Regions from separate parts of the Geobacillus zalihae genome, predicted to be linked through region 2. Evidence: riboswitches for the same ligand, from Rfam matches in the RefSeq annotation. Region 2 holds a riboswitch; each other region holds the start of a gene.
What was found. A riboswitch is a leader RNA that binds a small molecule or an ion and turns the genes downstream of it on or off. The one in region 2 is predicted to bind S-adenosylmethionine.
Positions count from the first base shown of each region.

Region 1: linked by a shared signal. The riboswitch ahead of metK (methionine adenosyltransferase) and the one ahead of mtnW (2,3-diketo-5-methylthiopentyl-1-phosphate enolase) in region 2 are both predicted to bind S-adenosylmethionine.
Region 3: linked by a shared signal. The riboswitch ahead of QWV57_RS02290 (phosphoadenylyl-sulfate reductase) and the one ahead of mtnW (2,3-diketo-5-methylthiopentyl-1-phosphate enolase) in region 2 are both predicted to bind S-adenosylmethionine.
Region 4: linked by a shared signal. The riboswitch ahead of QWV57_RS06535 (hypothetical protein) and the one ahead of mtnW (2,3-diketo-5-methylthiopentyl-1-phosphate enolase) in region 2 are both predicted to bind S-adenosylmethionine.

Region 1 covers NZ_CP129217.1:2,877,518-2,883,473, forward strand. Annotated here, with positions in the region: gene QWV57_RS14490 (tetraprenyl-beta-curcumene synthase) at 1-808, opposite strand, end outside; gene QWV57_RS14495 (gamma carbonic anhydrase) at 1,147-1,695, shown strand; gene metK (methionine adenosyltransferase) at 1,718-2,929, opposite strand; SAM riboswitch class I at 3,059-3,173, opposite strand; gene pckA (phosphoenolpyruvate carboxykinase (ATP)) at 3,392-4,978, shown strand; gene QWV57_RS14510 (Rpn/YhgA-type helix-turn-helix domain-containing protein) at 5,655-5,956, opposite strand, start outside.
Region 2 covers NZ_CP129217.1:876,200-882,155, forward strand. Annotated here, with positions in the region: gene QWV57_RS04550 (pyridoxal phosphate-dependent aminotransferase) at 1-1,176, shown strand, start outside; SAM riboswitch class I at 1,261-1,369, shown strand; gene mtnW (2,3-diketo-5-methylthiopentyl-1-phosphate enolase) at 1,447-2,688, shown strand; gene mtnX (2-hydroxy-3-keto-5-methylthiopentenyl-1-phosphate phosphatase) at 2,685-3,347, shown strand; gene QWV57_RS04565 (methylthioribulose 1-phosphate dehydratase) at 3,344-3,976, shown strand; gene QWV57_RS04570 (1,2-dihydroxy-3-keto-5-methylthiopentene dioxygenase) at 4,006-4,548, shown strand; gene QWV57_RS04575 (ZIP family metal transporter) at 4,637-5,371, opposite strand; gene QWV57_RS04580 (MarR family winged helix-turn-helix transcriptional regulator) at 5,588-5,956, shown strand, end outside.
Region 3 covers NZ_CP129217.1:450,099-456,054, forward strand. Annotated here, with positions in the region: gene QWV57_RS02260 (arginase family protein) at 1-30, shown strand, start outside; gene QWV57_RS02265 (acylphosphatase) at 197-481, opposite strand; gene QWV57_RS02270 (sirohydrochlorin chelatase) at 570-1,316, opposite strand; gene cobA (uroporphyrinogen-III C-methyltransferase) at 1,327-2,103, opposite strand; gene cysC (adenylyl-sulfate kinase) at 2,252-2,863, opposite strand; gene sat (sulfate adenylyltransferase) at 2,876-4,036, opposite strand; gene QWV57_RS02290 (phosphoadenylyl-sulfate reductase) at 4,310-5,017, opposite strand; SAM riboswitch class I at 5,143-5,247, opposite strand; gene QWV57_RS02295 (DUF1128 domain-containing protein) at 5,377-5,601, opposite strand; gene QWV57_RS02300 (low molecular weight protein-tyrosine-phosphatase) at 5,951-5,956, shown strand, end outside.
Region 4 covers NZ_CP129217.1:1,263,245-1,269,200, reverse strand. Annotated here, with positions in the region: gene QWV57_RS06555 (PaaI family thioesterase) at 1-198, shown strand, start outside; gene QWV57_RS06550 (hypothetical protein) at 182-424, opposite strand; gene QWV57_RS06545 (PaaI family thioesterase) at 459-941, opposite strand; gene QWV57_RS06540 (VOC family protein) at 1,042-1,425, opposite strand; gene QWV57_RS06535 (hypothetical protein) at 1,441-1,764, opposite strand; SAM riboswitch class I at 1,846-1,950, opposite strand; partial or broken gene QWV57_RS06530 (ABC transporter substrate-binding protein) at 2,012-2,821, opposite strand; gene QWV57_RS06525 (RNA-guided endonuclease InsQ/TnpB family protein) at 2,986-4,095, shown strand; gene QWV57_RS06520 (ABC transporter permease) at 4,179-5,081, opposite strand; partial or broken gene QWV57_RS06515 (ABC transporter permease) at 5,098-5,517, opposite strand; gene glpK (glycerol kinase GlpK) at 5,756-5,956, opposite strand, start outside.

The DNA of each region.
Region 1 (5,956 bases), 1.5 Mb from region 2:
CGCCGTCCCGGTCTTCCTCCTGGTCGATCAAATAGTCAAGCAAAATGTGCAGTCCTTGAATGTACGGAAAATAACCGTCGCGCACTTGTCTCGCCATCTCCGGCGGCAGCGATTCGCCAAACGCATAGGCGACGAGGCAGAAAATGCCGAGCGTCGAACCGGAGCAGGCGGAAAACTCATACCATTCCATCGGCGGCAAGGCGTCTTTGTATTGCGCGAACCATTTCTCCAGCCGCGGCACCCGATCGCTCGCTTCGACATGTTTATGCACTTGCAAGTCGCAATAATATCCGGCCAATTCATGCAAAAATGGGGCGATCGTCTCATAATGGCGCACCGTCTCGAGCACCTCTTGGCACGTGCGGACGAGCGCCGGCAAATAGCCGCCGTCTTCCTGTTCGCGGCGATGGCGGTAATAGTTCGACGGCTCCGCGCCGATCGTCAAAGCGTCCGGCATCGAATCGTGCAAGGCGCGAAAGTCGAGCGGATCGAGCGAAGTGCTGCGGTCGCACAAATTATCCAAATAATCGCTGATCGTCTGGTAAGCCACGATAAAGCGGATGCAATCCTCCATGTTTTCTCCGGCCAAGAGCGCCAAAATGGAGCCGCCTTCGCAATGGAACGTTTTCGAAGCGATGCTCGCCAAGGCCTGGCGCCGCAATTCCGGGTCGGGAATGCGCTCGGCCTGGCGCCGCCAATAGGCAAGCTCGCGGTGGACAAGCGGAAGCACGTCACGATACACCATTTTCATCAAGGCGATGGGGTTTTTCGGAATGTTCAATCGGCTCACCTCAGGTGCAAACACCATGGTCTCGTCTCCTAGCATTTCCATCTTATCAGCAACCAAAATCGTTTCGCGTCTGAACAGCCTGCGATCTCGTCTTCCAGTATTGCCATCAATGCGGCCGGGGCAAACCATAAAAGGGTTGGCGATGGAATGAAAAAACCGCTCAACAACGGTTCTTCTCACGTTGAGAAGCTTTGTGAAATCGGATCTTCTTTCCCGATCCCAACCACTCATCGGGCGAAACGAAACGTTTTTCACCAATCCCGATCAGGCGCGCTCACTTTCGTTGGCGATTTGGACGCAGCGTTGTACAATACATGGTGAACGATCGATTTTGCAGCAGAAAGGAACGAACGCCCATGATTTACCCATACAAAGGCAAAACGCCGCAAATTGCCGCCTCCGCCTTTATCGCCGACTATGTGACGATCACCGGCGATGTCGTGATCGGCGAAGAGACGAGCATTTGGTTCAATACCGTCATTCGCGGCGATGTGGCGCCAACGGTGATTGGCAACCGGGTCAATATTCAAGATAACTCAATTTTGCATCAAAGTCCAAACAATCCGCTTATCATTGAAGACGGTGTAACAGTCGGCCATCAAGTCATTTTGCACAGCGCCATCGTTCGCAAAAACGCGCTCATCGGCATGGGCTCGATCATTTTGGACCGCGCGGAAATCGGGGAAGGCGCGTTTATCGGCGCCGGCAGTTTAGTGCCGCCGGGCAAAAAAATTCCGCCCAACACGCTCGCCCTCGGCCGGCCGGCGAAAGTCGTCCGCGAACTGACGGAAGACGACATCCGTGAAATGGAGCGCATACGCCGCGAATATGTCGAGAAAGGGCAGTATTACAAAGCGCTGCAGCAACAGCGGACATCGTGCGCCAACAAAAAAGAGCTGCCGTGATCAGGCAGCTCTTTTTCTTTCATCACTTGTCCGCCAACGCCAGCGCTTGTTCTTTCAACAAGGCGGCTTTGTCGGTGCGCTCCCACGGCAGGTCGATGTCCGTACGCCCAAAATGGCCGTAAGCAGCCGTCTGTTTGTAAATCGGGCGGCGAAGGTCGAGCATTTTGATGATGCCCGCCGGGCGGAGATCGAAGTTGTTGCGCACGACCTCAATCAAAATGTCTTCCGACACTTTGCCGGTGCCGAACGTATCGATCGAAATCGAAACTGGGCGGGCGACGCCGATCGCGTAGGCAAGCTGCACTTCGCATTTGTCGGCCAGTCCTGCCGCGACGATGTTTTTCGCGACATAGCGGGCCGCATACGCCGCCGAGCGGTCGACTTTCGTCGGATCTTTGCCCGAGAACGCGCCGCCGCCGTGGCGGGCGTAGCCGCCGTACGTATCGACGATGATTTTGCGCCCCGTCAACCCAGCATCCCCTTGCGGACCGCCGATGACAAACCGTCCTGTCGGGTTGATGAAGTATTTCGTGTTCTCATCAAGCAGCTCTGCGGGCACGACCGGCTTGATGACCTGTTCTTTAATGTCGCGCTCGATTTGCTCTTGCGTAATTTCCGGATGGTGCTGCGCGGAAACGACGATCGTATCGACGCGCACCGGTTTGCCGTTTTCATCGTATTCGATCGTCACTTGCGTTTTCCCGTCCGGCCGCAAGTACGGCAAGACATCCGTTTTGCGCACTTCCGCCAATCGGCGCGCCAAGCGGTGCGCAAGCGAAATCGGCAACGGCATCAATTCTTCCGTCTCATTGCAGGCGAACCCAAACATCAATCCTTGGTCGCCGGCGCCAATCGCTTCAATTTCCTCGTCAGTCATCTGACCTTCGCGCGCCTCAAGCGCCCGGTTCACCCCCATCGCAATGTCCGGCGATTGTTCGTCAATCGACGTCAGCACCGCGCACGTATCGGCGTCAAATCCGTATTTGGCGCGCGTGTAGCCGATCTCCCGGACCGTATCGCGGACGATGCGCGGAATGTCCACGTATGTTGATGTCGTGATTTCCCCGCTCACGAGCACCAGCCCGGTCGTGACGCTCGTTTCGCAGGCGACGCGGGCGTTCGGATCTTTTTCCAAAATGGCATCCAAAATGGCGTCAGAAATTTGGTCGCAAATTTTATCCGGATGTCCTTCCGTCACAGACTCTGAAGTAAACAAGCGGCGTTTGGCTGACATTCGGTTTGTTTCCTCCTCTTGGCATAATGTGGCAACACGGAACTCATTTCCCTTTTTCCCTTCGCAATATAAAAAACCTTTCCTGTAACGGCTGAGGAAAGGTCATGGCAATCGTATTGCTTCCTTTCACTCTTATCGTTCAAGGACTGCGCCTTGCCACAGGTTAGCACCATTTCACACATGTACAGTTGTGACGGTTGCTGGGCTTCATCGGGCCTGTCCCTCCACCGGCTCGGGATAAGAGTATCCGTTCAATGACTTATCTTATCGCAATGGAATCGGCAAAGTCAACTATCAAAATTCATTTTTTATCATTTCCAGCCGAGAAAATTCTTTCCTCAAGGAAATCGACACATTGGGCAAAATAAAGTTTGAAAAACCCACACAATTAGTATGGACTATTAATAAAAATGTGTTATACTATTTTCAAGAGTGATTTCAAAAAGAAGGCAGGTTTTGAATATGGGGATCGCAAACATGACGAATAAGCTTGATGTATTGCTGCAAAAACCGTACGTGCATCATCAACTGTCCGTCGCCGAGCTCGTCGAGAAAGTCCTGCAGCGGAACGAAGGACGGCTGACGCACACCGGAGCCGTCGCGGTCACGACCGGCAAGTACACAGGGCGGTCGCCGAAAGACAAATACATCGTCGAAGAACCGTCAACGAAGCAAACGATCGACTGGGGAGCGGTCAACCAGCCGATGTCTCCGGAGACGTTTGATAAACTGTACGACAAAGTGCTCGACTATTTAATGAAGAAAGATGAACTGTTCGTGTTTAAAGGCTTTGCCGGCGCCGATCCGAAATACCGGCTGCCGATTCAAGTCGTCAACGAATTCGCCTGGCACAACTTGTTCGTCCATCAGCTGTTCATTCGGCCGAACGCCGAAGAGCTCGCCGTGCATGAGCCGCAATTCACCGTCATTTGCGCGCCGAACTTTAAAGCCGACCCGAAAGTCGACGGCACGCGCTCGGAAGCGTTCATCATCATCTCGTTTGAACGGCGCACCGTGTTGATCGGCGGCACCGAGTATGCCGGCGAAATGAAAAAATCGATTTTCTCGGTGATGAACTATTTGCTGCCGGAACAAGGCATCCTGCCGATGCACTGCTCGGCCAACGTCGGCCAGGAAGGCGACGTCGCCCTCTTTTTCGGCTTGTCGGGAACGGGAAAAACGACGCTCTCGACCGACCCGAACCGCCGCTTGATCGGCGATGATGAACACGGCTGGTCAAGCCGCGGTATTTTCAACATCGAAGGCGGCTGCTATGCGAAATGCATCAACCTATCGCGCGAGAAAGAGCCGCAAATTTTTGACGCCATCGGCTTCGGCGCGGTGCTCGAAAACGTCGTCCTCGATGACGCGACGCGGGTGCCGAATTACGACGACGGCACGCTGACGGAAAACACGCGCGCCGCCTACCCGCTTCAGGCGATCCAAAACATCATCGACCCGAGCGTCGCCGGCCATCCGTCCACGATCGTGTTTTTGACGGCTGATGCGTTCGGCGTCCTGCCGCCGATCAGCAAGCTGACGCGCGAACAAGCGATGTACCATTTCTTAAGCGGCTACACAAGCAAGCTCGCCGGCACCGAACGCGGCGTCACCGAACCGGAAGCAACGTTCTCAACGTGCTTTGGCGCACCGTTTTTGCCGCGCCCGGCCGTCGAATACGCGGAAATGCTCGGGCAAAAAATCGCCGAACACAACGTCCGCGTCTTTTTGGTCAACACCGGTTGGACAGGGGGGGCGTACGGCGTCGGCAGCCGCATGAAGCTCGCCTACACCCGGGCGATGGTGCAAGCCGCCGTCGAAGGGGAGCTCGACAACGTCGAAACAGTCAAAGATCCGATTTTCGGCCTCGCCATCCCAACCCGCGTCCCCGGCGTGCCGGATGACGTCCTGCAGCCGCAAAACACATGGGCCGACAAACAAGCATACGAACAAAAAGCAAAAGAGCTGGCGCAAAAATTCCGCGCCAACTTCCAAAAATTCGCCCACATCGATCCGTCCATCGAAAAACTCGGCGGACCGCTCGTGTAACAAGAACACGGCCGGACAGGGTATTCCCTGTCCGGCTGTTTTTTATTTCTTTCCGTTGCTTTGGGCCTCCCATTTCGCCTCCTTCCCACGAAAATCGGGAGGATTTTTTCATTCCGATGCCGAACAAATCCTTGACAAACAAGGGAAGTTGTGGTAATAAAAAATAGACTCTGCACAAGAATAAGGGGGAGGCTTCCATTGCTTCAGTATATCCATTCGCCTTTAGGAAATTGTTGAAAATCCATCCGCTTTCCTTCGCCCCCTTGCTTGGGGGCGCGACAAAGAGCGCGTTTTATCAAAAACTGAAGAGCTGGCTTTTGGTTCGTGTTTACGATTCCATCACCAATCGTTTCGATGATCAAAGAGAGGATTGAGGAGGAGAAATCACGGGAACTATTTTGTGAGCTCCCTCTGTAAATGATCACTTTATTTCAGAACAAAGCAAAGGAATCAGTCTTGCTTCATCATATGGCAGAGTGCAAACCGAAGGATTGTTTGCGCTCCTGCCTTTTCAACATTAGAATCAAAACGCCAATCGGGACGATGAACGTCACCGACAAATTCTGTCAATAGACTTTACCCTCGATGGCCGTAAGGTTCGAACGCATAAAATGATTGTCGTCGATCCCCCGGGGTTTTGGCACGATTGGGGGTCGACGACAATGCGAAGGCGGGTTTACTTCTTCAGCTGTTCAATCTTTTCCGCCGGCAACCCGGTCAGCTCGTGGATCGTGTCGACATCGTACCCTTTCGCCAACATTTTCTTCGCGATGTCGATTTTCCCTTCCTCGATCCCTTTTTGGCGTCCCTGTTCAATCCCTTGCTTCATCCCTTGCTTTATTCCTTGTTTCAACCCTTGTTCGATTCCTTGTTTGACTCCTTGTTGAATGCCTTTCTCGATTCCCCGCTGTTCGTATGAGATGATGAGCTCCATCACTTGTTTCGCTTCCTTCGTCTCCATTTGGCTCACCTCGTTTC
Region 2 (5,956 bases):
TTTCCCTTTTCCGAACTGCTTGAACAGCTGCCGAAGCAGTTTTTCGCCTCGCTCGTGGCGAAAGTCGGTGCGAAGATCAAGGCGGGTTATGATGTGATCAACTTAGGGCAGGGCAATCCGGATCAGCCGACGCCGGCGCACATTGTCGAAGCGATGCAGAAGGCAGCCGCGAACCCAAAATACCATAAATATTCGCCGTTTCAAGGCTACTCGTTTTTGAAAGAAGCCGTAGCGGCGTTTTACGCGCGCGAGTACGGGGTGACGATCGACCCGGCCCGCGAGGTCGCCATCTTGTTCGGCGGCAAAGCCGGGCTTGTCGAGCTGCCGCTTTGCCTCGTCAACCCGGGCGATGTGGTGCTTGTCCCGGACCCGGGCTATCCGGACTATTGGTCGGGGATCGCGCTTGCCCGCGCGCGGATGGAGATGATGCCGCTTTCTTCGGAAAACGGATTCTTACCGGATTACGAAGCCATTCCGGAGTCGGTCGCCGACCGAGCGAAGCTCATGTTTTTAAACTATCCGAACAATCCGACCGGTGCGACGGCGACAAAGGAATTTTTCGCGGAGACGGTGGCGTTTGCCGCCAAGCACGGCATTGCCGTCGTGCACGATTTCGCTTATGGGGCGATCGGCTTTGACGGCCGGAAACCGGTCAGCTTCCTGGAAGCCGATGGGGCGAAAGACGTCGGCGTCGAAATTTATACGTTTTCGAAAACATACAATATGGCCGGCTGGCGTGTGGCGTTTGCCGTCGGCAACGAGCGGATCATTCGGGCGCTTGAGCTTTTGCAGGATCATTTGTATGTCAGCTTGTTCGGCGCCATCCAAGAAGCGGCCGCCGCGGCGCTCCTTGGTCCGCAAGATTGTGTCACGGAGTTGGTCGCATTGTATGAGGCGCGCCGCAATGCGTTCATCGCTGCGCTCTGCGAGATCGGTTGGGAAGCGCCGGCGCCATATGGGTCGTTTTTCGCCTGGCTTCCGCTGCCAAAAGGCATATCATCCGCTGAGTTTGCCGACATGCTGCTTGAGCGGGCGCATGTCGCCGTCGCCCCAGGCATCGGGTTCGGCGAGCACGGCGAAGGGTATGTGCGCGTCGGCCTCTTGACCGATGAAGCGCGGCTTCGCGAAGCAGCGGAGCGGATCGGCCGCCTTGGATTGTTCGAAAAAAATTTTTGAAAAATGATTGACAACGCCAATCGGCGATGTCATAATTCAAAGTAAATTTGCCAATTGTTTGACAAGTGCATAAACGAGCAGGCTTTCTTATCAAGAGCAGGCGGAGGGACGAGCCCAATGAAGCCCGGCAACCGGCTTGGCGCGCGCCAAGCACGGTGCTAATTCTTGCAGCGGAAACGCTGAGAGATAAGAAGAGCGCCATGACTGAATGACGCCTCTTCTTAGGAAGGGGCTTTTTTATTTCGCCATATATTGAAAGAGGGATGGACGATGAGTGCAGTCATTGCGACGTATTTGCTTCATGACGAGAAAGACATTCGCAAAAAGGCCGAAGGGATCGCGCTCGGCTTGACGGTCGGCACATGGACCGACTTGCCGCAGCTGGAGCAAGACCAGCTCCGCAAGCATAAAGGGGAAGTCGTTGCGGTCGAGGAGCTTGAGGAAAGCGACCGGACGAATGCGTACTTCGGCAAGCGGCTGAAGCGGGCGATCGTCAAAATCGCCTATCCGACGGTGAACTTCAGCGCCGATTTGCCAGCATTGTTGGTGACGACGTTCGGCAAGCTGTCGCTGGACGGGGAAGTGCGGCTGCTTGATTTGGAACTTCCAGAGGAGTGGAAACGGAAGTTCCCGGGACCGCGCTTTGGCATCGCCGGCATTCGCGAAAAGGTCGGAGTGTACGACCGCCCGCTGTTGATGAGCATTTTCAAAGGCATCGTCGGCCGCGATTTGGCGTATTTGACATCAGAGTTGAAAAAGCAAGCGCTTGGCGGCGTTGACTTGGTCAAAGATGACGAAATTTTGTTTGACAGCGATCGTCTGCCATTTGCGAAGCGCATTACAGAAGGCAAAGCGGCGCTCGAAGAGGTGTACGAACAAACAGGCAAGCGGACGCTGTACGCCGTCAACTTGACCGGCAAAACGTTTGAGCTGAAAGAGAAGGCGAGACGAGCCGCCGAGCTTGGTGCTGATGTGCTGTTGTTCAACGTGTTCGCCTATGGATTGGACGTCCTGCAAGGGCTGCGGGAAGATGAAGAGATTTCCGTCCCGATTATGGCCCACCCGGCGTTCAGCGGCGCCATCACGCCGTCGGAGTTTTACGGCGTCGCCCCGTCGCTCTTGCTTGGAAAACTTTTGCGTCTTGCCGGCGCCGATTTTGTGTTGTTCCCGTCTCCGTATGGCAGCGTCGCTTTGGAGCGCGGGCAGGCGCTTGGCATCGCCCAAGCGCTGACCGATGAACAAGAGCCGTTTGCCCGAGCGTTTCCAGTGCCCTCGGCCGGCATCCATCCGGGCTTGGTGCCGCTTCTTGTCCGCGATTTCGGCCGTGACAGCATCGTCAACGCCGGCGGCGGCATTCACGGCCACCCGGACGGGGCGATCGGCGGCGGAAAGGCGTTTCGCGCTGCCATCGACGCGGCGCTGGCCGGCCGTCCGCTCCGTGAAGCGGCGAAAGACAACGAGGCGCTGCAAAAGGCGATCGACCGCTGGGGCGCCATTGAGGTGGAAGCATGACGAAACAGCTCGTTCTCTTTTGTGATTTTGACGGCACCATTACGGAAAACGACAACATTATCGCCATTATGAAACAGTTCGCCCCGCCGGAGTGGGAGGCGTTAAAGGACGACATTCTCGCCCAGCGCATCTCCGTTCAGGAAGGCGTCGGAAAAATGTTTTCACTTCTTCCGTCGGCGCTGAAAGAGGAGATTGTTGACTTTTTGCTTAGCACCGCCCGTTTGCGCGAAGGGTTCCGTGAGTTTGTCGCGTGGACGAAAGAGCAAAGCATCCCGCTCTATATCGTGAGCGGCGGCATCGACTTTTTCGTCTACCCACTGCTTGAAGGGCTGATTGAGCCGGAGCGCATTTTTTGCAACGGCTCTGACTTCAGCGGTGAGACGATCCGCATCACATGGCCGCATGCATGCGACAGCCAGTGCCAAAACGGCTGCGGCTGCTGCAAGCCGTCGCTATTGCGCAGGCTCGCCCGCCCCGACGGGTATCACGTCGTCATCGGCGATTCGATCACCGACTTGGCGGTGGCAAGACAAGCCGATTATGTGCTGGCGCGCGATTTTCTGCTTGAAAAATGTCAAGAGCTTGACCTGCCGCACGCGCCATTTGCGACGTTTTTTGACGTGATGGATGCGTTGCAGCGAATGGAGGTGATCGTATGAGCATCGTCGTGAAAAAGTGGAACGAGCTTGCGGAAGTGAAAGCCGAGCTCGCCGCCCGCGATTGGTTTTTCGCAACAAGCGGCAATTTGTCGATCAAAGTGACGGACGACCCGTTGACGTTTTTGGTGACAGCGAGCGGCAAGGATAAGCGGAAGCAAACGGATGAGGACTTCTTGCTCGTTGACGCCGCCGGCCGACCAGCGGAGAAAACACATTTAAAGCCATCAGCGGAGACGCTGCTGCATGTGGAAATTTACAATCGCACAAACGCCGGTTGCGTTTTGCATGTTCACACGGTCGACAATAATATCATTTCCGATGTGTACGCAGCCAACGGAGAGGCGGTCTTTTCCGGGCAAGAAATCATTAAGGCGTTCGGCATTTGGGAAGAAAATGCCGAAGTGCGCATTCCGATCATTGGCAATGACGCCGACATCCCGACGTTGGCTCAACAGTTTTCGTCATATATTCATGGCGATGCGGGCGCCGTGTTGATCCACAACCACGGCATTACCGTCTGGGGACGAACGGCGTTTGAAGCGAAAAAACATTTGGAAGCGTGGGAGTTTTTGTTCAGCTGGCAGGTGAAGCGGCTGCTTTTGCAACGGGCCGGCCTGCCGGTTGGTTAATATACATCTTTTAGAAGGGGGATTTTGACATGGCCGTCATCAAAGTGAGAAAAACGGGCCAAGTGATTGAAGGAGAAGACAATGTGCGCGCGTTTTTGAACAGTCAAGGGGTGTTGTATGAACATTGGGACATCACGAAACTGCCGGAGCATTTGCGTGACAAATACGTACTCACGGATGAAGAGAAAAATGAAATTTTGGCGACGTTCAAAGATGAAATTGAAGATTTGGCGGCGCGCCGCGGCTACAAAACATGGGATATCGTCGCTCTGTCCGATGCGACGCCGAACTTGGATGAACTGCTGAAAAAATTTGAACAAGTGCACATCCATACGGAAGACGAAGTGCGCGCCATTACAGCCGGCCATGGCATTTTCATCATCAAAGGCGACAAAGAAACCGGTTATTTTGACGTCGAGCTGGAAGCCGGCGATGTCATTTCTGTGCCGGAAGGGAATCCGCACTACTTTACGCTCATGGACGACCGCCAAGTCGTAGCCGTCCGTCTGTTCATCGACCCGTCCGGCTGGGTCGCCCATCCGTATGAAGAAAAAGAAGAGGCCGTCCAATAATGAGAACACCCCGCTGCCAGGCAAGGCAGCGGGGTGTTTCGTTCTGTATGGAGAGGAGCGCCTGTCTCGATGACGGAAGGGGGGATCGCTAAAACGATTCGGTTAACAAAATCATAAACAAAATGCCGATAATAAACGCGTACGTCGAGATCCGTTCGTTGCCGTCGCCATGACTTTCGGGAATGAGTTCTTTGTAAATGATAAACAGCATCGCCCCGGCGGCAAACGCCAACCCGTATGGAACGAGGCCGCGGAAGAGAGAGGTTAAATAAAAGCCGAGCAAAGACGTCACAATTTCGACCGCGCCGGTTAACGTGGCAATGACAAACGCTTTAAAGCGGCCAATCTGCTGATTGACTAAAAACAAGGCGACCAAAAATCCTTCCGGCGCGTTTTGCAAGCCGATGGCCAATGCGATCAAATTGCCGATTTGCGAAGCGCCGTCTGAGGCGTAGCTCACCCCGACTGACAGCCCTTCGGGGAGATTGTGCATCGCAATGGCGGCGATGATGAGCATCGCCTTTTCGTCGAATTGCAAGCCGCTTTTCGTATGCTCCAAGTCGATATGGGGGACGGTCATCTCAAGCAACGTTAACACGAGCACCCCCGCCGCCAATCCGATGGCGAGCGCCTCAAAACCGCCGGACCGCAGGGCCTCGGGAATAAGACTTGTCATCGAGGCCGCCATCATAATGCCGGCTGAAAACGCGAGGAGCACATCGCGCCAGCGGTGGGTGAGCGATTTGGCCATAAACAAAATCGGCACAGCGCCAAGTCCGGTCGATAAGGCGGACAGCACACTGCCGGTCAATACCCCGTTCATCCAATTCCCCCTTCATCAGCCTTTATTTTTTCATATGCGCCGTTTCCACAAATGTGACAATCGCCCAAGCGCTGCCCTATCACAAAATTATCATAGCGAAAGGAACGGCCGCTGGCGAGAAAAATGGACCAGCGCCTGGCAAAAACGGTTGCCTGCCTGTTTGCTGTTCAAGTATAATGCAAGTAAGAAATGGTTAAATGCAAAGGGTTGGATGGCATGGAACAAAAAGAGCAAGAACTCGAGCAATCGCTAAAGTTGTTTATCGTATTGTCGCGGGCTTACCGCGCCGTAAGCGACCAAGTGAACAAATCAATCCACTCATTCGGGGTCAATCCGACCGAATTTGCCGTGTTAGAATTGTTATACCATAAAGGGGATCAGCCGCTCCAGCAAATTGGCGAAAAAATTTTGCTGGCGAGCGGGAGCATCACCTACGTCATTGACAAACTGGAAAACAAAGGATTGATCGTCCGCCGCGCCTGCGAAAAGGACCGGCGCGTCACGTACGCGTCCATTACAGAAGAGGGGCGGCGGTTTATTGAACGCGTATTTCCCGAGCATGCGGAAAAAATTCACGAAACGGTT
Region 3 (5,956 bases), 430 kb from region 2:
TATGCGGCGCCGCATTTGCGGCCGACGTAATCGAGCGGCGAGAAGCGTGGGAAAGGCAGAACCGCTTTTGGTTTGGCGATCAGAAAAGCAAGGAAGACGCTGTCCCTTCGGATTTTGGCAAGCGAGCCGGCGCTTCTGCCGGCTCGATGGCCGAAAAAGCCGGGAAGGCCGCTGCTTGAGGGGATGAGCCTAGTTGTCAAAAGCCGCTCCCGTACATAATGCGAAATTGTTTTTCATCGGAGCGGACATCGCGCGGCTCGATGTGCATGCGGGCGACTTTGGCAAACATCGTTCCGGCTTCAATGGTGTCCAAAAAGAGTTGAAGGGCGCTTTCATCCCCCTGAACTTCCATTTCCACTGTTCCGTCATCATTGTTTTTCACCCAACCGGTCAGCTGCCGTTTTAGCGCTTCGTGTTGGACGAAGTATCGAAACCCGACGCCTTGCACGCGCCCTTCCACGATGACATGAACTCTTTTCACGCCGATGAGTCCTCCTTCATCACGGTTGTTCTGTTTCCATCATATAATAGATGAGGCGGAAAGTACATGAAAAGAGGAGCTTGATGGTTCAAGCTCCTTTTTTTACGGATGATAGCGATAATACTTGTTGTTGAATGAGCAGCACAAGCCGCGGGTGATCGCCTAGGTAAGAGCATAAATGCCACTCTTTGTCGGAAACAGAGAACCCCTGCAACTTCCGTTCGATCGTTTTCATTAAGACGCCGGTAAACAATAAGTACGGGACGACAAACACACGCCGATACGCCGATGCATGGGCCCGTTGGAGCCCTTCATCAAGCGTCGGGCGGATGGCAGCGAGAAAACAAACGTCCACGTGCGGCACGTTCGTTTTTTCTTTTAAAAGCGCAGCGATGGCGGACATGTCGCGCTTCGTGTCTGGATCACTGCTGCCGCGGCCGACAAGAAGGATCATCGATTCGCCGTCAAGCGGTGCGGACTGTTCGCTGATGCGGTCGATCACGATGTCGATCATCGCTTCATGGACGCCGAACGGAGCGCCGCAGAGGATATCAACGGACGGATGGCGCCGTCTCGCGATGTCCAATGCCGCTGGAATATCGTGTTTGGCATGCCCTGCAGAAAGAAGGAGAAGCGGAACGACGATGACGCGTGTCGCCCCTTGGGCGACACAACGGTCAACGCCGGTGACAATGTCCGGTTCCGCGAGCTCGACAAAGCATAGCTCTTGAATCGGAATATCGATGACCCTCCGGCACTGTTCGACGAAACGCGCCGCTTCATGGCGCGCGGCGGCAATGCGGCTGCCGTGGCTGACATATAAAACAGCTTCCATCGCCATCGCCTCACGATGTTGCCTCAGCGGCTGCCGATGACGCAAGCAACCGTTCGAACCATTGAATGTTGGCCCGCAGCCGGACGACGTCTCCGATCATGATCATGCTCGGATTTTGGATGTTTTCTTTGGCGGCGATTCCGGCGATCGTCGCGAGTGTGCCGGTGACGGTGCGCTGAGCCGTTGTCGTTCCCCATTCGATGACCGCCGCCGGCGTCTCCGGCGCTTTGCCGTATTTCATCAGCTGGCCGCAAATGTATGGCAAGTGATGAACCCCCATGTAAATGGCGATCGTATCGATGCCTTTGGCGAGGCTTTCCCATTTGATCTCGTCACGACTTCCGTCGCGCCGATGCCCGGTGACAAAGGCGACGCTTGAGCTGAACGCGCGATGGGTGACAGGGATGCCGGCGTAAGCCGCCGCCGCGATGGCGGAGGTGATGCCGGGAACGATCTCAAATTCGATCCCATGTTTGGCCAGCGCCTCGGCCTCTTCGCCGCCGCGCCCGAACACGAACGGATCGCCGCCCTTTAAGCGGACGACCGTTTTTCCTTTTTTGGCATGCCAGACGAGCGCATGGTTGATCGTTTCCTGCTGCATGGCATGGAAGCCGGGCAGCTTGCCGCAAAAGATGAGTTCGGCGTCCGGCTTGGCATATGAAAGCAACTCTTCATTGATGAGACGGTCGTACAAAATGACATCCGCCTGCTGGATGCATTTTAATCCTTTGACGGTAATGAGTTCCGGGTCGCCGGGGCCGGCGCCGACAAGATATACTTTGCCCATCGTTGTTTCAGCCCCTTCGTGCATGATTCAGCCAGCCGCCGGAAAACGGCATGGATGCTCGGCTGCTTTTATTGTAAATGGTCTGCCTTGGGATGAAAACGACCTTGTCAAATGACCTCCCGTTCTTTTTTGGCAGAGGACGGGGGAATCAGTCTGTTTTCGCATCCGGGATCATTCCTCGCTCGCGCAGGTAGGCGAGCACTTGCTCGACACATTCGTCAACCGAATAACGGTGTGTTTCGATCGTCAGCTCCGGTGCTTCCGGCGCTTCGTACGGCGAGTCGATGCCCGTAAATTCACGGATTTCCCCGCGGCGAGCTTTTTGATACAGCCCTTTCGGATCGCGCTTTTCGCATTCTTCAAGCGGGCAGTTGACGTAAATTTCGATAAACTCGTCTTCTTCGACTAAGCGGCGGACGAGCGCCCGGTCTTCGGCAAACGGCGAGATGAACGCCGTCAGCACAAACTGGCCGCTGTCGACAAACAGCTTTGCCACTTCGCCGATGCGGCGGATGTTTTCCGTCCGGTCGGCGGCGGAAAAGCCGAGATCTTTATTGAGCCCGTGCCGGATGTTGTCGCCGTCTAAGACATAATTCTGAATGCCGAGCTCAAACAGTCGTCTGGAGACGGCATTGGCCACCGTCGATTTGCCGGAGCCGGACAGCCCGGTGAACCAAAGGATGGCGCTATGATGGCCGTTGCGCTTGCGACGATCTTCTTTTGTGACCGATGTGTGATGCCAAACGATGTTCGTGCTCATCGCCATCCTCCTTTAGCGCGCTGACGGGGCGACCGTTTCGCGTTCTTGCAGCCCTTTGATCAAGACGGCGGCCACTTCCGGGCGGCTGAACGTGCTCGGCGGCACTTGGCCGTTGCGCAGCATTTCACGAACTTTCGTGCCGGAAAGGACGACATGGTATTTCGCGTCATGCGGACACGTTTTTGTCGATGCCATCCCTTCGCATTTCGTGCAGTAAAAGCTATGTTCGAAAAAGAGCGGCGTAATGCCAAGCTCTTCAGCCGTAAAGTTCAAGAAGATTTTTTGCGCATCATACGTACCGTAATAATTGCCGACACCAGCGTGGTCGCGGCCGACGATGAAGTGCGTGCAGCCGAAATTTTTGCGCACCATTGCGTGGAAAATGGCTTCACGCGGACCGGCATAGCGCATCGCAGCTTGGAAGACGCCGAGGAAAACGCGGTCTTTCGGGTAATAGTTTTCCAGCAGCACTTGATAGCTTTCCATCCGGATGTCAGCCGGAATATCGTCCGCTTTCGTTTCGCCGACGAGTGGGTTTAAAAACAGGCCATCAACGATCTCGAGCGCGCATTTTTGAATGTATTCATGGGCGCGGTGAACCGGATTGCGCGTTTGGAAGCCGACAACGGTGTTCCAGCCAAACTCAGCAAACTTTTTCCGCGTTTCCGCTGGATCAAAATAAAACGCGGCGAATTGGCCTTTGTCGGTCCGTTTGACAAGCGTAATCTCCCCGCCGACATACACATCCGGCTTTTCAAACAGTTTGCGCACGCCTGGGTGGGCAAGTTCATCCGTTTTATAAACGAGCTTCGCTTCTTTCGTTTTGTCCGGGCGGTAAATGTCAGCAATCTCAATGACGCCGTAGACGTCGCCACGATAAACGAGTTTCGCCTTATCGCCGACGGCGAGCTCTTTCGCTTTTTCTTCTGTTACCGCGAGCGTGATCGGAATGCTCCAGACGGTGCCGTCAGAAAGACGCATGGTTTCAACAACCGCGTCGTAATCCGTTTTCGTTAAAAAACCAGTGAGGGGGCTGTAGGCGCCCGTTCCGATCAGCTCCAAGTCGCTCAGTTCGGCTTTGGAGAGCTCGATCGTTTTGGTCGCCTCATCAAGCGGATAGTCCGGATTCCAACGATTGATCAATGTGCCGCCATGCGGGATGCTTACGCTCATGTTCATAACCTCCTAGATTGATAGATGTTGTGAAATGCCGCTGCCATGTTCATGAGGCAAGCGCTCTTTTTTTAGGCTAATGACGCCAAGCAGACGCTCAAGATGGCGATGACCGTATAGACGTCGCTGTCAAACAGTAGCTTGACGATTCGGAATGGCGTCCGATTCATCAGCGACGCCTATCGAGGCCGCCGCGCCGCTTGCCCCGATGTTCATGGCGAAGAAAAAGGATGCGATCAAAGCAATGGCAAGGAGCATGTCAATGTTCTCTCCTTAGGCGAGATGGAGACCGCATTCCGTCTTTCCTTGGCCAGCCCAGCGCCCGGAGCGCAAGTCGTTCGGATCTGTAGCCGGAGCGGTGCACGGGGCGCAACCGATGCTCGGGTAGCCGCGGTCGTGGAGCACGTTGTACGGAAGGCCGTGTTTATACACGTAATTCCAAACGTCTTTCCACGTCCAGTGAATGAGCGGACAAACTTTAATCGAACGGAACTTGTCGTCTTTGTTAATGTACTCGACATGCCGCCGCGTCGGCGATTGCTCGCGGCGCAAGCCGGAAATCCACGCCGTCACCCCGGTCAGCACCTCGCGCAGCGGAATGACTTTGCGCAGCTCACAGCATTTGTTCGGGTCGCGTTTCCATAACTCGTCGCCAAACTGCGCCTTCTGTTCTTCCAACGTCAAGCGCGGCTGCTTCATCACGATGCGAAGCGACGGATATTTTTCTTTCACTTTCGCGATCGTATCGTATGTCTCTGGAAAATGCAGACCGGTATCCAAAAAGACAATTTCGGCGTTCGGTTTGACCCGAGAGATGAGATCAATCAGCACAATCCCCTCGATGCCGAAGCTGCACGCGTATACGATCTCATCGCCGTATTCGCGATACGCCCAGGCCAGGACGTCAAGCGCCCCTTTTGTTTCATTATCGGACGGAAAAGACGGTTTTTCCGCCGTTTCCCACTGATCATACGTGAGCATCGGTTTCTCCTCCTCACAAAATCAAAGAAAATCCACGTAATTAGTCGGATATATAGCGGCCAAACGGCAATTCGGCGGCAAAAATCCTTCCTTGCATGAATCAGAAAGAGCGGGAGAAAGGGAGCCCCTTATTTTACTAAAGATCTTCTTTAGCTGGAATTGGCACTTTGCTATAGGCGGCAGGTTGTCGGAGTTCATTGAGCCCATTCCTCCCTCACTCTCGAGCAACGTATGCAACGCATGTCATTTAATTGATTAAAATTTTAGCACAATTGACGATAATGTCAATCATAGTTTTTCGATAGGAATTGTTTTTATACGAAACAGCTGCATTGCCTGCCTAACAGCAGATGGGAGCGTTATTTTTTGCGCAGGCTTCCGAGCTCTTCGACAATCGCCTGCATTTCGCTTGGGCTGAACGTCTCGCGTTTCATCACCATCTCGTAAATGTCTCTCAACTCATCGTACCATTCCTCGGAAAAATGGGACGGCTTGATGGCATCCAAGTTCAGCACTTTCAACTTTTGCTTCAACTGTTCGATCATGTAGGCGACGTTTTCCGCCGACCGTTTTGATAAATCCATTCGTTTACTCCTTTCATGGCAAGTTACTATGTATTGTACCATAGGTGCAGGAAGAATGGGGAGAGATTGCATGGCTTGCTTTTCTGATGAAAAACGGATGATGTGGTAAAATGTAGGTGCACATGCATAGTGCCAGTCTAAAAGGTTGGTGAAACACCGCGTTTTCTTCAAAATGGTTGTCGTGAACGCGCGCAAGAGTTGTTGGCCCATTCGCACACGCTCCCCCGCTGGAGTTGTTTTGTCGTGACATCCCCGTCCTTTTAGGGCCAAAAAGGGCTAGATGAAAAGAAATGAAGGAAAACTAACGGTGGAAAGCACCGTGGACATAGAGAGAGGGGTGGCTGTTTGGATGATT
Region 4 (5,956 bases), 390 kb from region 2:
CTTCGCGATGACCAGCTGCACGCGTCCATCAACTTGCAGACGACGTTTCACCGCCCCGCGGCGGCAGGGGAAGCTGAAGTGGAAGCGCGAGTGGAAAAGTTCGGGAAAACTGTCGCCTACGTGACTGCCGTCGTCCGGCAAAACGGCAAAGAAGTGGCGAGCGCGACCTCCTCGGTGCTGATTATGGATAAACCGTAAAAAAGCGCTTTCGTTTATGGAAGGGACGTGAAACGCTGGCGCCGAGGCAGACGCCAAACCGGTCCAACTGAATCGGGCTGTTGGCAGCAGCCATGCCTAGAAGCGTTCGATCGGCAACCTGTTTCGCCCCGCCATCCAAGGATGAACATGTCACTTGTGAAGATGTCCGCTTTTTCCCAAGCGGGATCGAGCGCAACGAGCGAAGCGCCGGAGAAAGCGCTGTCAAAAACAGCCGCCCTCCGGCGCTTTTCGTTTGCTTGTCATCCCTGGACAAACGTTTTCGGCATGACGACCGCGACGACTTGACCGCGGGCGCACAGTTCGCCGTTGGCGAACACCTCGGTGTCCACTTGCCATTTTTTCGGGTGAATCTCCGTCACCGTTCCGACGGCGACAAGCGGCACGCCATGCGGCGTCGGCTTGACAAAGTCGACGTGAAGCGACGCGGTGACAAAGCGCGGCGGCGTTTCCCCGCTTCCCGGCTCATGGCCGTTTTTCCGATGCAAGGCGAGCGCCGCCGACCCGGTGCCATGGCAGTCGATGAGCGAGGCGATCAGCCCGCCGTACACAAACCCAGGGATCGCCGTATGTTCCGGGCGCGGCGTATAGACGGTCACCGTTTTGTCTCCGTCCCAGCCGGTGCGGAAATGATGGCCTTGCTCATTCAGCCGTCCGCAGCCATAGCACCAGGCAAATTCATCCGGGTAGTCGTCTTGAATGGCGTGGATAACTTGCGGCTCCATCTGTTCTCCTCCTCTCCCCTTTACCTATACGCGGTGCACTCCCTATTTTCCTTCTTGCACGGCAAAAGGCGGCCATACCGATGGCCGCCTTCCCCTTCGTTCATTGCGCCGGCTCGTAAAACTCGATCCATTCGCCGTCCGGGCCAAGGAAAAATAAGTATTTCGCCCCGTTTGGGAGCGTTGTAATTTCATCCCACACTAGCGGGACGCCGAGCGACTGAAGCCGTTCTTTTTCCTGCTCGATGCCTTCGACCGTAAACGCCACGTGGTGCACTTTTCCTTCCGTCGGCAAATCCGGGTTGTATCCTTCGATCAGCTCGACGACGATCGAGCCGTCAATCCCTAAAAACGCCAATTTCATCGTTCCGTTCGTATGAATCATTTCGTCGAGCAGCTCCAGGCCGACGACGTTTTGATAAAACGCTTTCGATGTCTCGATGTCCTTCACTTGAATGCCGACATGCTCAAATTTTTTGACTGCCATTCGTCCTCTTCCTTTCTATGACTCCATTAACCATACAGCTTGTAAATACGGCGTCATCCGCATTGGAAAAACCCCTTTTTTCCCAAGCTCTGTCCATATGTAGCGATCAAGGGCGTACGGTCCGTCCGCCTTCCATTCGTCCGCCTCGCTGTCGGTCAACAACACTGAAAAGGTTGTCCCTTGCGCTTTCCCATACAAGTGGGTATATCCGCCCCCGCGGTCGACATAAACCGCCGCTTCAGGGTCAAACCGAATCAGCTCCGCCTGCACGCAGCGCATGACATGAACGGCGAACGCAGCGGCACGGAGATGAGCGGCCATGCAAGCTCGGATCGACATGTCCCTCTTCACTATTTCCCCCTTCACCCCCTATCGACAAAAACCCCTTTCGCCTCGGAATGATGCGAAAGGGGGCAGCCGTTCTTATCATCCAAAGCGAGACCGCTTTGCGGGTGTTAGCACCTTGCCGGCGGCAGGTTGCTGTGGGGTCATCAAGCCCGTTCTCTCGCCCACTCTTGATAAGACGTATGATCATTTGTCTTTCATGTTACCATATCGAATCCCATAGAAGCAATCGCTTTTTTGTTTATTCCGCCACTTCTGGTTGCTCGGACGTGACGCCGACATCTTTCCACGTCAGCTTCGAGCTCGGGTCAACCGTAAAGTTGGCGACACGGTTGTTGACCGCATAGATGGCGGAACGATACAACGTTGGGATGACCGGCACTTCTTCGTTCATTAGCTTTTGCCACTCGCTGTAAATTTTCCGGCGATACTCCTTGTCAAACGCCTGCTCGGAATGGCCTTTTTCCAGCAGCTCATCATTTTTCTCGTTCACCCAACGCGAGTAGTTGAACATGACGTTGCGGCCGTACAGACCGTACGGGTCGACGTCCGTTCCCGTTGCCCAAGCGGCAGCGTAAACATCCACTTTCGGGTCATCTTTTTCAACCATGTCATAGAACGAGTTGAACTCCGCCAGACGGCCGTCCACCAATTGGACATCCAAGCCAACGTCTTTCCAGCATTGCATGTAAAACTTCGCCAACGGCTCGGCAATATCGCCGCCGCTCATCGCCAAAAAGTTGATCGTAAACTTTTTGCCGTTCGGATCTTCGCGCAAGCCGTCGCCGTCCACATCTTTATAGCCGGCCTCATCAAGCAGCTGTTTTGCTTTTTCCGGATTATACGTGTACCCTTTGATCGAGCTGTCATGGTATCCCGGGAACGACGGCGGGATCAGCGTGGTCGCCGGGAAGCGCAAGCCGTGGTACAAGTGATCAGCCACTTCTTGGTTGTTGATGGCGTACGCCATGGCTTGGCGCAGCTTTTTGTTCTGGAATTTCGGATTGTCCATCACATTTTCTTGCTTTTTCGCATCCCAATGACCGAGTTTAACATCTTTCCGAAAGAAGTCTCCCACTTCGAAACGAAGTGAAAGTGGGAGATGAATTTTGGTTAGGTATAGCCTAAAGTTGTCTCTTTTTTTGTGTGTTATGATACAATCAGTTTTAGAAAAAATATATCGAAAATCAAGGTATGAAGTGATGTGGTGTCGATATGGCAAACAAAGCCTATCAGTTCCGTCTATACCCAACAAAAGAACAAGAACAACGGCTCGCCAAAACCTTCGGCTGTGTCCGTTTCGTTTACAACAAAATGCTTGAAGAACGCATACAAATGTATGAAAAGTTCAAGGACGATCAAGAATCCTTGAAACAGCAAACATTTCCGACCCCTGCCAAGTACAAAAAGGAGTTTCCTTGGCTAAAAGAAGTGGACAGCCTTGCGCTGGCAAACGCCCAATTGAATTTGCAGAAAGCATTTCAACACTTCTTTTCTGGCCGCGCTGGATTTCCCAAGTTCAAAAACCGCAAGGCGAAACAGTCGTACACCACAAATATGGTAAATGGCAACATCAAGCTTTCAGATGGCTATATCAAGCTGCCCAAACTGAAATGGATCAAGCTCAAGCAACATCGGGAGATTCCTGCCCACCATATCATCAAGTCTTGTACGATCACGAAAACCAAAACAGGAAAATACTATATTTCTATTCTCACAGAGTACGAACATCAACCTGCCCTAAAAGAAGTGCAAACGGTTGTTGGGCTTGATTTTTCCATGAGTACGTTGTATGTCGATAGCGAGGGTAAGAGAGCCAATTATCCTCGATTCTATCGCAAAGCATTGGAAACATTAGCGAAAGAACAGCGTAAATGGTCTCGTAAAAAGAAAGGCTCGAATCGTTGGCACAAACAGCGTCTGAAAGTAGCGAAGCTGCATGAGAAAATTGCGAACCAACGAAAAGACTTTCTGCATAAGGAGTCGCACAAATTAGCGAAACGGTATGATTGCGTGGTCATCGAAGACCTCAACATGAAGGGAATGTCCCAAGCCCTCCATTTCGGTCAACGCGTTCATGACAACGGCTGGGGCATGTTCACCTCTTTCCTTCAGTACAAGTTGGCCGAACAGGGGAAGAAGCTGATCAAAATCGACAAATGGTTCCCCTCGTCCAAAACGTGTTCGTGCTGCGGTCGAGTCAAGGAGTCTCTATCGCTTTCTGAGCGTACATTCCGCTGTGAATGTGGATTCGAGAGCGACAGGGACGTCAATGCGGCCATCAATATCAAACGTGAGGGCATGAAACGATTGGCGATCGTCTAACTTGTCCTCGAACCGTGGGGCACACGGGGATCGCTCGGTCAACTTCCCATCATGAGATGGGATTACCCGAGAAGCCCCCACCTCTAAGCGAAGCGTAGGTGGTGGGAGTATGTCACCGCTTGGCCGATGAAATTTATGCACAGCATCATCACCAAAATGAGCAATGATGCAGGCAGCCATACCCACCATTTGTTTTGCAGCACATCGGGATTGGTCGCATAGCTGACCAGCGTCCCAAGGCTTGGCGTGCTTTCCGGCAGCCCGAACCCCAGGTATGTAAGACCTGACTCAATGCCGATGTTGCCAGCTAAGTTCAACGTCAAATTGACGATGATAATGGAGCTTAAGTTCGGCAAAATTTGAAACAAAATGATTTTCCAATCCGGCGTCCCGAGCGTCTTGGATGCGCTGACATAGTCCAATTCCCGCTCGGCAAGCGTCTTGGCGCGAATGAGCCGGGCTTTGCCCGTCCATAAAAACGCGCTCATAATCAAAATGAACGTCGCCACATTGTATTTCGGGACGATGGCTACAAAGACGATCACCAACATTAAAAACGGCAAGACAAGAATAAAATCGATGATGCGCATGATGACGTTGTCGATCCAGCCGCCGAAATAGCCGGCCACAAGCCCCACCACAAGGCCGATCGCACCTGTGATTAGCGTAATCGCCAGGCCGATCGTAAAGGAATTGCGGGCTCCAATGATCAGCTGGCCGAACACATCGCGGCCGCCATAATCGGTGCCAAGCCAATGTTCCGCCGATGGCGGTGAATAAATGGCCAAAAAGTCTACCTTTACAATTTCCTCTTGGTCTAAAAAAATGGAAGCGCCGTAGACAATCAGCAAAATGACGGACAATATAATGAGCGAAACAAGAGCCAGCCGATCGCGGACGAGCTCCCGCCACATAATCGAAAGAGCGGAAGGGCTTTTCTCACAGGCTATTTCAACTGGAGCAGGACGGTTCACCTCAATTTTCATATTCCACGCCCCTCCCTTACTCAATGCGAATGCGCGGATCGACCGCACTTAAAATAATGTCAGAAAGCAAGGTCCCCACAAGCGTCGCGACCCCGGAAATCATCACAAGCGCCGTTACGACGCTGTAGTCGCGCTGCATAATCGACTGCAAAAACAGTTGTCCAAGCCCTGGATAACTGTAAATGGACTCTAAAAACACGGAACCGCCGATGAGACCCGTAATTTCATAGCCTAAAAACGCTGCGATCGGCAAAAACGAATTGCGCAAAATGTGCCGCCAGTAAATCTGGCGTTCTGGAACGCCCTTGGCGCGCGCTGTTTTCACGAAATCTTTCACTTTCGTATCAATGATTTCGCTTCGCAAATATTGAATGGTGACGACCGTGTTGATGAGCGCGCCCGATAAAGCCGGAAGCATGAGATGATTCAACTTGCTTCAACATTTTTTGTAATTTGATCCTTATCATATATGATTATTTAGAACATAAATTTGTTTGACTATATTAATGTTTCAAACGCTCAGCTTTTTTTGCTTTGTTGAATGCGCATCGAAAAAAATCGCCTTTACTCGACAAACAGAGGAGGGCGATGCTGTTTCATTTTTTCCGCCCCGTAACGTGCAAGCCAAAACGCAAAAACGCAGATGCCCATGACGAGACATCCGCGTTTTTCCATCATTTAAACGCCATCGCCGCCCGCACCGCTTTTTTCCAGCCATCGTAGAGCATCGTTCGCTTGTCATCATCCATCTTCGGCTCAAACCGGCGCTCGAGCTGCCATTGGGCGGCGATGTCATCTCGGCTGTTCCAGTAGCCGACCGCCAACCCAGCCAAATACGCCGCACCCAAGGCCGTCGTTTCATTCACAACCGGACG